DNA from 4 places in the Streptomyces sp. P9-2 genome. Region 2 is predicted to be linked to each of the others. Evidence: riboswitches for the same ligand, from Rfam matches in the RefSeq annotation. Region 2 holds a riboswitch; each other region holds the start of a gene.
The links. Region 2 has a riboswitch for cobalamin ahead of ACQY0Z_RS01060 (ribonucleoside-diphosphate reductase subunit alpha). Riboswitches for the same ligand answer to the same signal wherever they lie in the genome.
Positions count from the first base shown of each region.

Region 1: another riboswitch for cobalamin. It lies ahead of metE (5-methyltetrahydropteroyltriglutamate--homocysteine S-methyltransferase); the one in region 2 lies ahead of ACQY0Z_RS01060 (ribonucleoside-diphosphate reductase subunit alpha).
Region 3: another riboswitch for cobalamin. It lies ahead of ACQY0Z_RS20770 (energy-coupling factor ABC transporter permease); the one in region 2 lies ahead of ACQY0Z_RS01060 (ribonucleoside-diphosphate reductase subunit alpha).
Region 4: another riboswitch for cobalamin. It lies ahead of ACQY0Z_RS28435 (ABC transporter substrate-binding protein); the one in region 2 lies ahead of ACQY0Z_RS01060 (ribonucleoside-diphosphate reductase subunit alpha).

Region 1 covers NZ_CP192634.1:83,242-87,122, reverse strand. The annotation lists partial or broken gene ACQY0Z_RS32985 (telomere-associated protein Tap) at 20-412, opposite strand; cobalamin riboswitch at 678-874, shown strand; gene metE (5-methyltetrahydropteroyltriglutamate--homocysteine S-methyltransferase) at 1,048-3,363, shown strand; gene ACQY0Z_RS32975 (hypothetical protein) at 3,707-3,880, opposite strand.
Region 2 covers NZ_CP192633.1:229,405-233,285, forward strand. The annotation lists gene mctP (monocarboxylate uptake permease MctP) at 1-1,344, shown strand, start outside; gene ACQY0Z_RS01055 (GNAT family N-acetyltransferase) at 1,428-1,931, shown strand; cobalamin riboswitch at 1,981-2,151, shown strand; gene ACQY0Z_RS01060 (ribonucleoside-diphosphate reductase subunit alpha) at 2,277-3,881, shown strand, end outside.
Region 3 covers NZ_CP192633.1:4,511,874-4,515,754, reverse strand. The annotation lists gene ACQY0Z_RS20780 (hypothetical protein) at 203-619, shown strand; gene ACQY0Z_RS20775 (hypothetical protein) at 661-1,101, shown strand; cobalamin riboswitch at 1,301-1,483, shown strand; partial or broken gene ACQY0Z_RS20770 (energy-coupling factor ABC transporter permease) at 1,514-2,018, shown strand; gene ACQY0Z_RS20765 (energy-coupling factor ABC transporter substrate-binding protein) at 2,015-2,377, shown strand; partial or broken gene cbiQ (cobalt ECF transporter T component CbiQ) at 2,384-2,957, shown strand; partial or broken gene ACQY0Z_RS20755 (ATP-binding cassette domain-containing protein) at 3,131-3,288, shown strand; partial or broken gene ACQY0Z_RS20750 (carbamoyltransferase N-terminal domain-containing protein) at 3,279-3,533, opposite strand; gene ACQY0Z_RS20745 (FAD-dependent oxidoreductase) at 3,551-3,881, opposite strand, start outside.
Region 4 covers NZ_CP192633.1:6,289,120-6,293,000, reverse strand. The annotation lists partial or broken gene ACQY0Z_RS28450 (GNAT family N-acetyltransferase) at 1-120, shown strand, start outside; partial or broken gene ACQY0Z_RS28445 (5-methyltetrahydropteroyltriglutamate--homocysteine S-methyltransferase) at 394-636, shown strand; gene ACQY0Z_RS28440 (class I SAM-dependent methyltransferase) at 996-1,427, shown strand; cobalamin riboswitch at 1,482-1,659, shown strand; gene ACQY0Z_RS28435 (ABC transporter substrate-binding protein) at 1,688-2,713, shown strand; gene ACQY0Z_RS28430 (FecCD family ABC transporter permease) at 2,710-3,825, shown strand; gene ACQY0Z_RS28425 (ABC transporter ATP-binding protein) at 3,822-3,881, shown strand, end outside.

The DNA of each region.
Region 1 (3,881 bases), on a different replicon from region 2:
GTGGTGTGGGCGGCCACGGTTACTCGCCTTCGTCAAGCACGGCGTTGCCGCCCTTGATGTGGCGGGCGGGGTTGAGGCCCTGCTTCATCAGGTCGACCGCCCACTGCATCGACTGGACGCCCTCCAGCTTCGCCAGGCCGGGCGTGGGCCCGAGGCGGAAGGCTCCGGGGATGGGCTTGCCGGACTCCGCGTAGGGCAGGAAGTCCAGCGGGCTCGGGCCGGGTGAGGGGTAGACGACGTAGTCGGAGAGCACCGCCAGCGGGTACAGGCCGGTGAACTCCGCCATCTTCAGCATCTTACGGTGCATGTTGACCCGGGCCTTGGAGATGACGGCGGCGCGGATGTCCGGGCGCCAGGTCGGGCGCTGCATGGCTGGCCACAGCTCGCCGTCCTTGTAGCCCTTGCCCTGCGGGTTCTAGAACAGCTTCCCAATTCTGCCGGCCGAGGGCCCGAGCACGCGGCCTCCGCCTCCGCTGTTCCAGCGGATGGTCGCGACATAGGCTGAGGGGCCCGCACCGCTGCTGGGGTGCCCGCGCGGCGCGATGGAGAGAGGGGCGGGAAGCATGAGTGCGGCACTTCCAGCCCCTCGCTGTGGTTCCTTCGACGAGCTCTCCCTCACTTTCGCATTCTGGACGGTGTTCTTCTGTACATGGCGCTACCCCGTAGGCTGGCCGCAGCAGCTGGTTCGCCCCGTCCGCCAGGCGGGATGCGTCGTAAGAGGGAACCCGGTGGGAATCCGGGACTGCCCCGCAGCGGTGAGCGGGAACGACCGCCGTCATACGCACTGGGTCCGACGTACGGGTCTGGGAAGCGACGGCCAGTAGGTGTCCTCCGGCAGGAGGACGTGCCCGCAAGTCCGAAGACCTGCCAACTGCCCGCGCGCAGACCGATCCGTGCGCGGACATCCCGGTGACCTCGAGGGCGGGCCGGCGTACACACCGGACGGAACGACCGTGCCAACCACGCGGGCCGTTGCCGGACGGTTCGTCATCCCCTTCGCGCTTTCGTCCCGTCTCCGGGATCTCAGGGAATAATCTCGCGAAGGAGATCTCCGTGACATCAGCCGCTGCAGCACGAGCCACCGTGTACGGTTACCCCCGCCAGGGCCCCGACCGGGAGCTGAAGAAGGCCATCGAGGGTTACTGGAAGGGCCGCGTCACCGCTGACGCCCTCCATGCCACCGCCGCCGAAATCCGCCGCAGCAACTGGCGGCAGCTCGCCGATGCTGGCGTCAACGAGGTGCCCACCGGCGACTTCTCGTACTACGACCACGTCCTCGACACCACCGTCATGGTTGGCGCGATCCCAGAACGGCACCGCGCCGCCGTCGACGCCAACGCGATCGACGGCTACTTCGCCATGGCCCGCGGCACCCAGGATGTCGCACCACTGGAGATGACCAAGTGGTTCGACACCAACTATCACTACCTGGTCCCCGAACTGGGCCCCAACACCGTCTTCGCGGCCGACTCCACCAAGCAGGTTGCCGAACTGAAAGAAGCCCTCGCCCATGGCCTCGCGGCCCGGCCTGTACTCGTCGGCCCCGTCACCTACCTCCTGCTCGCCAAGCCCGCCCCCGGCGTGCCCGCCGACTTCCAGCCGCTGACCCTCCTGGACCGGCTGCTGCCCGCATACGCGGAAGTGCTCGCCGACCTGCGCGCGGCCGGCGCCGAGTGGGTGCAGCTCGACGAGCCCGCCCTCGTCCAGGACCGCACCCCGGCCGACCTGAACGCCGCCGAGCGCGCCTACCGCGACCTGGGCGCCCTCACCGACCGGCCCAAGCTGCTCGTCGCCTCCTACTTCGACCGCCTCGGCGATGCCCTGCCGATCCTGGCCAAGGCTCCGGTCGAAGGTCTCGCCCTGGACTTCACCGAGGCCGCTACCGCCAACCTGGACGCCCTGGCCTCCGTCGGCGGACTGCCCGGCAAGCGGCTGCTCGCCGGCGTGGTCAACGGCCGCAACATCTGGATCAACGACCTCCAGAAGTCGTTGTCCACTCTCGGCACACTCCTCGGGCTCGCGGACCGGGTCGATGTCGCCGCCTCCTGTTCCCTGCTCCACGTTCCGCTGGACGTCACGGCCGAGCGGGACATTGACCCGCAGATCCTGCGCTGGCTGGCCTTCGCCCGGCAGAAGACCGCCGAGATCGTCACCCTCGCCAAGGGCCTCTCCCGGGGCATCCACACCATCACTGGCGAACTCACCGCAAACCGCGCCGCACTCGCCTCCCGAGCCGCCTCACCGATCACCCGCGACCCGGCCTTGCGGGCCCGCACCGAGGCCGTGACGGACGCCGACGCTCGCCGGTCCCAGCCGTACGCCGAACGCGCCGCGGCCCAGCGCGCCCGCCTCGGCCTGCCGCTGTTGCCCACTACGACCATCGGCTCCTTCCCGCAGACCGGCGAGCTGCGCACCGCCCGTGCCGACCTGCGCGCAGGCCGCATCGACACCGCCGACTACGAGGAGCGCATCAAGGCCGAGATCCGGGAGGTGATCTCCTTCCAGGAGAAGACCGGCATCGACGTCCTGGTGCACGGCGAACCTGAACGCAACGACATGGTCCAGTACTTCGCCGAGCAGCTCACCGGCTACCTCGCCACCCAGCACGGCTGGGTCCAGTCCTACGGAACCCGCTACGTCCGTCCGCCCATCCTCGCCGGCGACATCTCCCGCCCCGAGCCGATGACGGTGCGCTGGACCAGGTATGCCCAGTCGCTCACCGAGAAGCCGGTCAAGGGCATGCTCACCGGCCCGGTCACCATGCTCGCCTGGTCCTTCGTCCGCGACGACCAGCCGCTCGGCGACACCGCCCGGCAGGTCGCCCTCGCCCTGCGCGACGAGGTACACGACCTGGAGGCCGCCGGCGTCTCGGTCATCCAGGTCGACGAACCCGCCCTCCGCGAGACCCTGCCCCTGGGGGCCGCCGACCGCCCGGCCTACCTGGCGTGGGCCACGAAGGCGTTCCGGCTCACCACCGCCGTCGTACGGCCGGACACCCAGATCCACACCCACATGTGCTACGCCGAGTTCGGCGACATCATCCAGGCCATCGACGACCTCGACGCCGACGTCATCAGCCTGGAAGCCGCCCGCTCCCATATGCAGGTCGCCCGCGAACTCGCTACTCGCGGCTACCCACGCGAAGTCGGGCCGGGGGTCTACGACATCCACTCCCCCCGCGTGCCGAGCGTTGAGGAGGCTGCAGAACTGCTGCGCACCGGCTTGAAAGCCATTCCCGCTGAACGGCTCTGGGTCAACCCCGACTGCGGCCTGAAGACCCGCTCCTGGCCCGAGACCCGAGCCTCCCTGGAGAACCTGGTCGCCGCCGCCCGCACCGTCCGGAGCGAGCTGTCCGCCTCCTGACAGAGGAACGCGGCGGGCCGGGACGCCACAAGCGTCCCGGCCCCGACCCACAGCACCGCCATGACCAAGGCGCGCCTCAGCCTCCGTCCGTCCGTCGGGCGGGCGCAGGCAGAGCGGCACCTCACTGCGGCGCCCCTCAGACCAGCCAGCAGTCACCGCACTTCGAGCCGCCTGGCGCACGGCAAGTTCGGAGCGGGTGAGTACACCTGTGCCCGCCGGGCGTCCGGTGTTCAGCAGCTCGGTCGTGAGGTCGGCGAGCGGTCCGCGTTCGGCGGGATGGAGTGCGTGCCCGACGGGCGCCGCCTTTGCGAAGCACCGACGCCGAATTGCCGTTCGGGATGGGTCAGATCAGGCGCTCCATCCAGACGAAGGCGAGGCCGATCACCCCCGTTCCGACGCCGTAGCATGCGCCGCGCAGCAGATGCGCCAGGGCGACGCGCCGTCGGTGGGTGATCCAGTGCAGGGCTACGGTGAACCGTTCCCGGCCCGTGCGGGCCTTGTGGGGGCTAGGGTTCATG
Region 2 (3,881 bases):
ATCTTCACCTTCCTGCCCCGGCTGTGGTCGGTGTCCCACAAGCACGGCTATGTGACGACCTCCGACTTCGTGCGCGGGCGGTTCGGCTCGAAGGGGCTGTCGCTGGCCGTCGCGGTCACCGGCATCCTGGCGACGATGCCGTACATCGCGCTGCAACTGGTCGGCATCCAGGCCGTGCTGGACGTGATGGGCGTCGGCGGCGGCGAGAACACCAACTGGTTCGTCAAGGACCTGCCGCTGCTGCTCGCCTTCGGTGTGCTGGCCGCGTACACCTACTCGTCGGGTCTGCGGGCGCCGGCGCTGATCGCGTTCGTCAAGGACACGCTGATCTACATCGTGATCGCGGTGGCGATCATCTACATCCCGATCAAGCTGGGCGGGTTCGACGAGATCTTCGCCTCCGCGCAGGAGGCGTACAGCGAGACCAACCCGGCCACGGGCGCCCCGCGCGGCGCCCTGGTGCCGGGCGAGGCGGGCCAGTGGACGTACGCCACGCTGGCGCTGGGCTCGGCGCTCGCGCTGTTCATGTACCCGCACTCGATCACCGCGACGCTGTCCTCGCGCAGCCGTGACGTGATCCGCCGCAACACCACGATCCTGCCGCTGTACTCGCTGATGCTGGGCCTGCTGGCGCTGCTCGGGTTCATGGCGATCGCGGCCGGGGTGAAGGTGCAGAACGGCCAGCTGGCCATCCCGCAGCTGTTCGAGAACATGTTCCCCGACTGGTTCGCCGGTGTGGCCTTCGCGGCGATCGGCATCGGCGCGCTGGTGCCGGCGGCGATCATGTCGATCGCCGCGGCGAATCTGTTCACCCGCAACATCTACAAGGACTTCATCAAGCCGGACGCGACGCCCAAGCAGGAGACCGCGGTCTCCAAGATCGTGTCCCTGCTGGTCAAGGTGGGCGCGCTGGTCTTCGTCCTCACCATGGACAAGACCGTCGCGATCAACTTCCAGCTCCTCGGCGGCATCTGGATCCTGCAGACCTTCCCGGCGCTGGTGGGCGGCCTGTTCACGCGGTGGTTCCACCGCTGGGCGCTGATCGGCGGCTGGGCGGTCGGCATGATCTACGGCACGGTCGCCGCGTACGGGGTGGCGTCGCCGACGCAGAAGCACTTCGGCGGCTCCGCCAAGGAGATCCCGGGCATCGGGGAGATCGGCTACATCGGTCTCACCGCCTTCGTGATCAACGTGCTGGTCACGGTCGTCCTGACTTTCGTCCTGCGGGCGGTCAAGGCGCCGGAGGGCGTCGACGAGACCCAGCCGAAGGACTACACGGCGGACGCCGGCGACCCGGGCGTGGAGGTCGAGCTCCCGCCGGCCACGGCGGGCAGCGCGCACTGACACGGTCATACATACACACGGCAGCGGGCCGTCGGTGGAAAACCGGCGGCCCGTTGTCGTGCCCGTGCGGCAGACTCCCCCGCATGGACATCGTCATCCGGCCGGTGACCGCCGGCGAACACGCGGAACTGGGTGAGATCACGGCGCAGGCCTATCTCGGTGACGGCCTGCTGGACTTCGGGGAGTCGGACGGCTACCTGGGCGAGCTGCGGGACGTGGCGAAGCGGGCGGCGGCGGCCGAGGTGCTGGTCGCCGTGGCGGACGGCACGCTGCTGGGCGGGGTGACCTTCGTGCCGGGCCCCGGCCCCATGGCGGACCTCGCCGGGCCCGGCGAGGCGGAGATACGCATGCTGGCGGTCTCCGCCGCCGCCCGCGGCCGGGGCGCCGGCGAGGCTTTGGTGCGCGCCTGCGTCGACCGCGCGAGGGCGCTCGGCCGTACGCGGATGGTGCTGTCCACGCAGCGCAGCATGCACGCCGCGCACCGGGTGTACGAGCGGCTGGGCTTCACGCGCAACCCGGCGCGGGACTGGAACCCGCTGCCGGAGGTGGACGACATCCTGCTGCTGGTCTACGAGCTGACGCTCTGACAGCTCCGCGCGGCCCGTTCACCCGGCGCCAGCATAACCCTCGCGCGACACAACATATGGGTCCGTCGGCGGCACCCGGCACAAGATGTATGCTCATGCTCGCTGTCGCCGCAGGGGAATCCGGTGCGAATCCGGAACTGTCCCGCAACGGTGTACCCATGCCTGCCCACGGGCGCGCACGGGAGTCAGTCCGAGGACCTGCCGACAGTGCGCCCGGCCCTTCCGGTCCGGGTGCCCTGACGTCCGGGCCTCGCGGAATGGGCCGGTGGACGCGACGCCGCGTGCGTTCGTGTGCTGCCCCCTGCGCTCTTCGAGGCCCCCGTGCCGAGCGAGGGAGAGCCCCACGTGACCATCGCGCCAGCCGATCCGGCTTCAGCGACCCGCGTGACCGAGGAGAGCGACGGCCCCGGGGCCGCGCTGCTGCGGACCCTGACCCAGCTGACCGCCGACCTGCCCGACGCCGACCCCGGCCGGGTGGCCGCGGCCGCGCTGCGCGGCCGGTCCGCCGCCGCCGACGAGGCGGAGCTGCGGGACCTGGCCACCGAGGCGGCGGCCGGGCTGATCTCCGAGGACCCCGCCTACTCCCGGCTCGCCGCCCGGCTGCTGACGCTCGGCATCCGCGCCGAGGCCGCCTCGCAGGGCGTCACCTCGTTCACCGGCTCGGTGGCCGCCGGGCACCGGGAGGGCCTGATCGGCGACCGGACCGCCGCGTTCGTCCGGCTGCACGCGGACCGTCTGGACGCGCTGATCGACACGGACGCCGACGACCGCTTCGGCTACTTCGGGCTGCGCACCCTGCACAGCCGCTACCTGCTGCGCCACCCGGTGACCCGCAAGGTCGTGGAGACGCCCCAGCACTTCCTGCTGCGGGTCGCGTGCGGGCTCGCCGAGGACGAGAGCGAGCGGGCGCTGGAGGAGGTCGCCGCGCTGTACGGGCTGATGAGCCGGCTCGACTATCTGCCCTCCTCCCCCACGCTGTTCAACTCCGGCACCCGCCACCCGCAGATGTCGTCCTGTTACCTCCTGGACTCCCCCCAGGACGAGCTGGACTCCCTCTACGAGCGCTACCACCAGGTCGCCCGCCTCTCGAAGCACGCCGGCGGCATCGGCCTGTCCTTCTCCCGCGTCCGCGCCCGGGGTTCGCTGATCCGCGGCACCAACGGGCACTCCAACGGCATCGTGCCGTTCCTGAAAACGCTGGACGCCTCCGTCGCCGCGGTGAACCAGGGGGGCCGCCGCAAGGGCGCCGCCGCGGTCTACCTGGAGACGTGGCACGCGGACATCGAGGAGTTCCTCGAACTGCGCGACAACACCGGCGAGGACGCCCGCCGTACGCACAACCTGAACCTGGCGCACTGGGTGCCGGACGAGTTCATGCGCCGGGTCGCCGACGACGCGCAGTGGTCGCTGTTCTCCCCGGTGGACGTGCCCGAACTGGTCGACCTGTGGGGCGAGGAGTTCGACACGGCCTACCGGGCCGCCGAGGCCAAGGGCCTGGCCCGCAGGACGCTCCCGGCGCGCGAGCTGTACGGCCGGATGATGCGCACCCTCGCGCAGACCGGCAACGGCTGGATGACCTTCAAGGACACCGCCAACCGCACCGCCAACCAGACCGCCGAGCCGGGCCACGTCGTCCACTCGTCCAACCTGTGCACGGAGATCCTGGAGGTCACCGACGACGGGGAGACGGCGGTCTGCAACCTCGGCTCGGTCAACCTCGCGGCGTTCGCCGGCGAGGACGGCATGGACTGGGAGCGCCTGGACGCGGCGGTCCGCACCGCCGTGACGTTCCTGGACCGGGTGGTCGACATCAACTTCTACCCGACCGGGGAGGCGTCCCGGTCCAACAGCCGCTGGCGCCCCGTGGGTCTGGGCGTGATGGGGCTGCAGGACGTGTTCTTCCGGCTGCGGCTGCCGTTCGACTCCCCCGAGGCGAAGGCGCTGTCCACC
Region 3 (3,881 bases), 4.3 Mb from region 2:
GCAGCCAGACCGTCGCCTGGGGCCTCGCCTACGCGAAGAAGTACGGTGTCGACGAGCAACTGGTCGTCGCCCTGCTCATGCAGGAGCAGCCGTTCTGCACGACGTGGCCGGAGGGCCTGGACGAGATGGCGAAGTGGGGGGGGTCTCCACTGGCGGCGCGTGGACCGCGAGGCTCATCGACAGGGACCCCAGCTCCGGCTCCGTGCAGATGAAGGCGGCGACCGCTCGCCAGACGCTGATCGACGCCGGTTACGATGAATTCGAGGGCACATCGCTCGATGCCATCCGTCACGCGCTGAATGTGAACGAGGAGTTCGCCGTCTCCGTCGCGGTCCTGAAACTGAAGGTGGACACCACCAGGGGCAGCAACGCCAAGCAGGCGTATCTTGGCTACTCGCTCAGCGACGACGAGGCGGCCCGTCTGCGCGTCCCGGGTGACAACCTGGCGCAGAGCAGCTCGATCATCTCCAGGGGATCGGCGCGGTTCGACGCGAACATGGCCTACCTGTCCGGAACCGGGCAGTCCATGTCCGACCTGTTCGGGCTGTCGTCGCTGCCGGCCACTCAGTACGGGGATCCGGGCGGCTTCTGCTCCAACGTCGTGAGGAACTGTGGATGATCCTGCAATGGACAAGAACGTTCCGCCTGACGGGAGCGGCCGTGGCCGTCGTCGTGTTGGCGGCCGGGTGGATTCTCATCCGTGAGTGGATGCAGCTGCCCGGTGTGCCGGACGACGTGGTCGAGTCCGCCGCTTCCGGGAATGTGCGAATCCTGGCCGAAGGGCACTCCTCGAACCCGGGGAACGACTGGGAGGAATCGCTCGCCCTCCTTGCCGTCTCCCCGGTGTCCGCGGACGGCGATCCCGTCGAGGACATCGCCAAGTCCCTCCGGTCGGCGGGCTGGAGCACGCGAGCGGGCGGAGTCGGTCCGCTGCTCTTGTCCGGGGACACTCCGGCGGAACATCCCGAATACGGGGTGACGGTGCAGAGCTACGAGGACTTCCCCTGCCTCGCTCGACCCGAGGTCTGTGAGGAGTTCGAGAGCGCGGCGGAAGACGGCGACGAGAACCTGTTCGTGGCCACCTTCATGCCGTACGTCTGAGAGTCCCGTCCACAGTACCGACGAGGGGCCCCGGTCAGCCTGGCGCTGACCGGGGCCCCCTCCGCGGTCCACCGGAACTCCTCCAGGGCCGTCGAGTGTGAGACATGGCACCTCCGGGGTGTCCGAGTGCACCGGTGTGCGGGTGTGCGCCCGGATTCGCGCCCCTGATGCCCGCTTGTCACCACCCCCGGGGGGCCGATTACTGTCACCACGCCTTGGTGACGGGAAATCGGTGCGATACCGGTGCGGCCCTCGCCACTGTGATCGGGAAGTCCGGCTCCGGCCCTCACGGGCAGCCACTGGGTTCTTCGGGACCCGGGAAGGCGGAGCACGGGCGGTGGTACCCGTCAGCCAGGAGACCGGCCAAGGCGCGTCAACCATCCACGAGGTGCTGGAGAGGGTCTGCTGAGCCATGCACATAGCCGAGGGTTTCCTGCCTCCGGCGCACGCGATCGCCTGGGGTGCCGCGTCTGCTGATGGCGGTCCTCGGCACCATCACGCTGCTGTTCCAGGCGCTGCTGCTGGCGCACGGCGGGCTGACCACGCTCGGCGCCAACGTCTTCTCCATGGCGATCGTCGGCCCCTGGGCCGGATACGGGGTCTACCGGCTGCTGCGCCGGTACGACGTGCCGCTGATGGGCGCCGTCTTCGGCGGCGCGTTCGTCGCCGACCTGTCCACGTACTGCGTCACCAGCGTCCAGCTGGCGCTGGCGTTCCCCGACCCGGGCAGCGGGTTCCTGGGCGCGCTCGGCAAGTTCGGCGCCATCTTCGCCGTCACGCAGATCCCGCTCGCGGTGAGCGAGGGCCTGCTGACGGTGCTGGTGATGCGGCTGCTGGTGCAGTCCAGCAAGGGGGAGCTGACCCGGCTCGGGGTGCTGCTGGCGAAGCCCGCGAAGCGTGCGGCGGTGGCCCGGTGAAGCGCAACACGAAGATCAATCTGCTGCTGCTCGCGGTGGCTGCGCTGGCGGTGCTGCCGCTGGCGCTCGGTCTGGGCGACCACAAGGAGGAGCCGTTCACCGGCGCCGACGGCGAGGCGGAGACGGCGATCGTCGAGAACGAGCCGGACTACGAGCCCTGGTTCTCGCCGCTGTACGAACCGCCGTCCGGGGAGATCGAGTCGGGGCTGTTCTCCCTCCAGGCGGCGATCGGCGCGGGCGTCCTCGCCTACTACTTCGGCCTGCGCCGGGGCAGGCGGCAGGGCGAGGAACGGGCCCGCGCGGCGGCCTCGGCCGATGCCGGGGAACCCGCCAAGGGCCCGGCAGCGGACGGGGACTGACCTCCCGTGCTGCCCATCGACGCGGCGGCGCACGGCAGTCGCTGGCGCCGCCGCCATCCTGTGGACAAAGCCGTGCTCGGGCTCGGCCTGACCGTGCTCGCGATCTCGCTGCCGGCCTGGCCGGGCGCGGCGCTGGTGCTGGTGACGGCGCTGGTGCTGCTGCTCGGCCCGGCCGGGGTGCCGGGCCGGGGGCTGTGGCGGGCGTACAAGGTGCCGTTGGGTTTCTGCGTGACGGGCGCCGCGACGCTGCTGGTGCAGGTCGGCGGACCTGAGGGGTTTCGTGTCACTGGCCGACGACGGGCCGTCGCGCGCCGGGGAGTTGCTGCTGCGGACGTCGGCGGCGTCGCTCGGGGTGCTGCTGTTCGCGTTCACCACCCCGATGTCCGATCTGCTGCCGCGCCTGGTGCGCGCCGGGGTGCCCGCGCCCGTGGTCGACGTCGCCCTGGTGACGTACCGGATGAGCTTCCTGCTGCTCGACTCGGTGCGCCGCATCCGGGCGGCGCAGGCCGCGCGGCTCGGGCACACCAACCGGGCCGCGGCCTGGCGGTCCCTGGCGGGGCTCGGCGCGACCGCGTTCGTGCGGGCCTTCGACCGGGCGGCCCGGCTGCAGGCGGGGCTCGCCGGGCGTGGCTACGACGGCTCCCTGCGCGTGTTGCTGCCCGAGGCCCGGGTCTCCGTCCGGTTCACCGGGGCGAGCCTCGCCCTGCTGGCGGCGCTGGCCGCCCTCACCCTCGTACTCGAAAGGCCGCTGACATGAGCGAGCCCGCACTGGTCTCCCTGCGGGTGCGTCCTTCGCCTACGAGGACGGGCCGACCGTCCTCAGCGGCCTCGACTTCGACGCCCACTAGGGGCGCGCGCTCGCGCTGCTCGGCCGCAACGGCAGCGGCAAGACCACGCTGATGCGGCTCTTGCCGTAGGAGGCGAGGGCCATGACCTTGTACTCGTCGCTGCTGCGCAGGAAGCCCAGGTGCTCGGTCAGCTCCTCGTAGACCAGGCCGAGGGAGTCGGGCAGCGACTGGGCGGCCAGGGTGCGGAGCCTGCCGTCGTGGTAGCGCCCGGCGAGGTGGGAGGCGGCCTCGCCGCGGCCGTCGAGGACGAGGACGGCGCTGTCGGGGTGCGGTGCGGCGGGCCCGGCGGAGGCGGCGTGCGCCACGTGCACTTTCGCAACAGACCCTAGAGCGCCGCCGCGAGCTCGGTGCCCTGCTTGATGGCCCGCTTGGCGTCCAGTTCGGCGGCCACGTCGGCGCCGCCGATCAGGTGGACGGGGCTGCCCGCCGCGACGAGCTCCTCGTAGAGGTCCCGGCGCGGTTCCTGGCCGGTGCACAGCACGATGGTGTCGACCTCGAGCACGGTGCTCTCCTCGCCGACGGTGACGTGCAGACCGGCGTCGTCGATCCGGTCGTAGCGCACACCGGGCACCATGGTGACCCCGCGGTGCCGCAGCTCCGTGCGGTGGATCCAGCCCGTCGTCTTGCCGAGCCCCGCGCCGACCTTGGACGTCTTG
Region 4 (3,881 bases), 6.1 Mb from region 2:
GCCTTCTACCGCCGCCACGGCTGGACGCAGGCCACCCACCTCTCCCCCGACGGCAAGGGCATCGTCGTCTTCCTCGTCCCGCGCCACCCCGCCCGTTCCCTCGCCCCGCTCCACCTGTGAGCCTTCGGAGCCCCGCCTTGCCCACCGCTCAAATCCGCCGCCATTTCCTCGACATCGTCACCGAGCGCGCCACAACGTGGTCCTCGGCGCCCCACTGGGAACCGATGCCCCGACCTTGCTGTTCGTCAAGCACTGGCCCAGGGCGGCGAGGTCCTGGCACCGTTCCGGGCGCGTGACAGGGGTCACCGCCCGGATCACGGACGTCCGCGTTCCTGAAGCACGGGAGGCGAGGTCGGCACGGTTCGCCGCCAGGTCGGCGGCGATGGCGTCGGTGCCCCGGAACTGGCCTCGCACGGCTACCCGCGCGAGGCCGGACCGGGTGTCTACGACATCCACTCCCCGCGCGTCCCGAGCACTGAGGAGGCCGCGGACCTCCTGCGCACCGGTCTACGGGCCATCCCGGCCGAGCGGCTGTGGGTCAACCCCGACTGCGGCCTGTAGACCCGTGCCTGGCCCGAGACCCGGGCCTCGCTCGAATACCTGGTGGCCGCCGCCCGCACCGTCCGTGACGAGCTGCACGAGCGGCTCGGGATGGGGCTCGGCACGATCGGCGTCGTCCTGGCCGTGGCATCGCTCGTGCAGTTCTCCGGCGGCATCGTCGGCGGAGCCCTAGCGGACCGCACTGCGCCGCAGCCCTCGCTCCGATGCCGTGGTCTTCGGCCAGCAGCGGCTGGCCGCGGGCCGGAGCGCCTGCGCGAGCGGCGTGCTGGTCGGGCAGTTGTACGGCCTCGGCGAACGGACCGGACACACCGGTTGGTTCCTGCTGTTGGCAGCCGCCCAGTGTCTGCTGCTTCCCCCTCTTCTGCTCACGCTGCGCCGCCGCACGGCGCGGCGACCTCTCCCCGACGACGACCACGAAGGAGCACTGACACGCGATGACACGGACGGGCGGCTTCCAGGACGATGACTTCTGGACCGAGTTCCACGACTTCCCCTTCTCCGAGCAGCGCCACGAGCGGGCAGAGGAACTGCTGGACACCTCTCCCCTACTGACCTTCCCGCAGGGTTCGCGCGTACTGGACCTGGGGTGCGGACCGGGGGTGTTCACCGTGCCGCTCGCCCGCCGCGGCCACCGCGTGACCGGAGTGGACGTGGACGAGTGGGCGCGGCGGCGCAGCGAATGGGTTCTGGTCCGGGGCGAGCGGGTGACGCGGGCCACCTTGACGTGGTTCGTGTACAGCGCGGTGGAGCTGCGGCGGATGGCCGAGGAGGCAGGGTTCGACCGCGTGGAGGTCTTCGGTGGGTTCGACGGGCGCCCCTACGGCGAGAGTACCGAGCGGCTCCTTCGGGCGGTCCGCGAAGCGTGAGGGGGCGCGGGGCATGCGGCCGGGTTCGCACGCCCTTTTGCCGTCGGCTCGGAGGAACGTAGGATCACCTGGTCATCGCCGCGACGGGAGACAGGAAGCCGGTGCGAATCCGGCACGGTCCCGCCACTGTGACCGGGGAGCGCCCCTCCAGCATGCCACTGCGCTGTGCGCGGGAAGGCGGAGGGAACGTCGATCCGGGAGTCAGGACACTGGTCCGTCGCGGGCCCGATCCGAGGAGCGCGGACTCCAGGAGGCTTCACGTGTCCCCTTTGTTCACCCCTGCCCGCCCGCGCGGGTTCCTTCGTGCCGCGGCCGCTGCCGTGGCTCTCTCGTCAGTGCTGCTGATCACCGGCTGCGGCTCGTCCGACGGGACCGACGGTGACGGGAAGGCCACCGCGGCGGCACTGGCGGGCTTTCCCGTCACCGTCGACAACTGTGGCGTGAGGACGACCTATGACGAGCCTCCGTCGCGGGTGGTCACCATCCACCAGCACCCTGCGGAACTCATGCTCGCCCTCGGGCTCAAGGACCGCATGGTCGGCACGGCCTTCCCCGACTCCGCCGTCCTGCCCGAGCTGAAGAGGGATTACGAGGCGATCCCCGAACTGGCGGAGAAGGAACCGTCGTTCGAGAAGATCCTGGACGCCGAACCCGACTTCGTCTACGGCGGCTACGGCAGTGCCTTCGCCGAGAACGAGGGCCGCTCCCGCAAGGCGTTCGCCGACGCCGGCATCGACACCTACCTCAACCGTGAGTACTGCGGCAGGAAGCGGGCGACGATGAAGGACACCTACGGCGAGATCCGCACCATCGGCAAGGTCTTCGGTGTCCCGGACCGGGCCGACGAGCTGGTCACGGACCTGCAGACCCGCGTCGGCAAGGCCGCAGCCAAGGTCGAGGGCGAGCCCGAGGTGCCCGTCTTCGTCTACGACAGCGGCGACAAAAGCGCCTTTACCGCGGGCGGCAAGAGCCTGGGTACGGAGCTGATCCGGCTGGCCGGCGGCGAGAACGTCTTCGCCGACCTCGACGACGTCTTCGGCGACGTCTCCTGGGAGCAGGTCGTCGAGCGCAAGCCCGAGGTCATCGCCCTCTACGACTACGCCGGCTCCGGAAGCGTGAGAGAGAAGAAGAAGTTCCTGCTCTCCCAGCCCGCGCTGGCCGACGTACCCGCCGTCAGGAACAAGCGCTTCGTCGTCCTGCCGCTGACCGCCACCCTGGTCGGCATCCGCTCGGCCTACGCGGTCGAGGACCTGGCCCGCGGGCTGCACCCCGAGAGCTTCCGGTGACCCAGGCCGCCACCGGCACGCCCGCCGAGCGGACAGTTCCACGGCGGGAGGCCACCGGGTCAGGACCGGGCCGTACGCGGCAGGCCGTCATCCTGCTGGCCCTCACCGCGTTGCTCGTCGTCTCCGCCACGGCGGGCCTGACGATCGGCTCCGTCCAGGTGCCGCCCGTCCAGGTGTGGGGCATCGTGACGCACGCGCTGGGCGCCGACTGGCAGGATCCGGACTGGTCAGGGGCGCGGGAGACCATCGTGCTGGACGTGCGGGCACCGCGGGTCCTGCTGGGCGCGGTCACCGGAGCCGGCCTGGCGGTGATCGGCACCGCTCTGCAGGCTCTGGTGCGCAACCCGCTCGCCGAGCCGTACCTGCTCGGCGTCTCCTCGGGAGCATCGCTCGGCGCGGTCTCCGTGATCGTGTTCGGGTTCACCCTCTTCGGGCCGGTCTCCCTGTCGGTGGCCGCCTTCGTGGGCGCCCTGGCCGCGCTTGTGCTCGTGTACGCCACCGCCCGCACCGGCGGACGCATCACCGCGTCACGGCTCGTGCTGTCCGGAGTGGCGATCGCCGCGGTGCTCACCGCCGTGCTCCACCTGCTGTTGCTCAGCACCGGCCGCGGCAACGAAGCTCGCGCGGTCCTCGCCTGGACCCTCGGCGGCCTCGGCGGCGTCAACTGGAGCACGCTGTGGCTGCCGAGCACGGCCCTGCTGCTCGGTGTCGGCGTCCTCATGGTTCATGCCCGCCACCTGAACCTGCTGCTGGCCGGCGAGGAGACGGCGACCACGATGGGCCTGGACGTCGCCCGCTTCCGCGCCCGGCTGTTCGTCCTGCTCTCCCTCGTCACGGGCGTGCTGGTCGCGGCGGCCGGGCCGATCGGCTTCGTCGGGCTGATGATGCCGCACATCGTGCGCCTGTTCGTCGGCGGCGACCACCGCCGGGTCCTGCCGACGGCGGCACTCGGCGGAGCGGTCTTCCTCGTCTGGGCCGACATCGCCGCACGGACGGTCGCCGCACCGATGGAGATACCCGTCGGCGTCCTCACCGCCCTGTGCGGCGGGCCGTTCTTCCTGTGGCTGATGCGCCGGGACGCCCGGCGCGGCACCGACCGAGGAGTGGCATGACCGCGACCGAACTGAGCGTCGACGGCGTCACGCTCACCGCCGGAGCCCGCCACCTG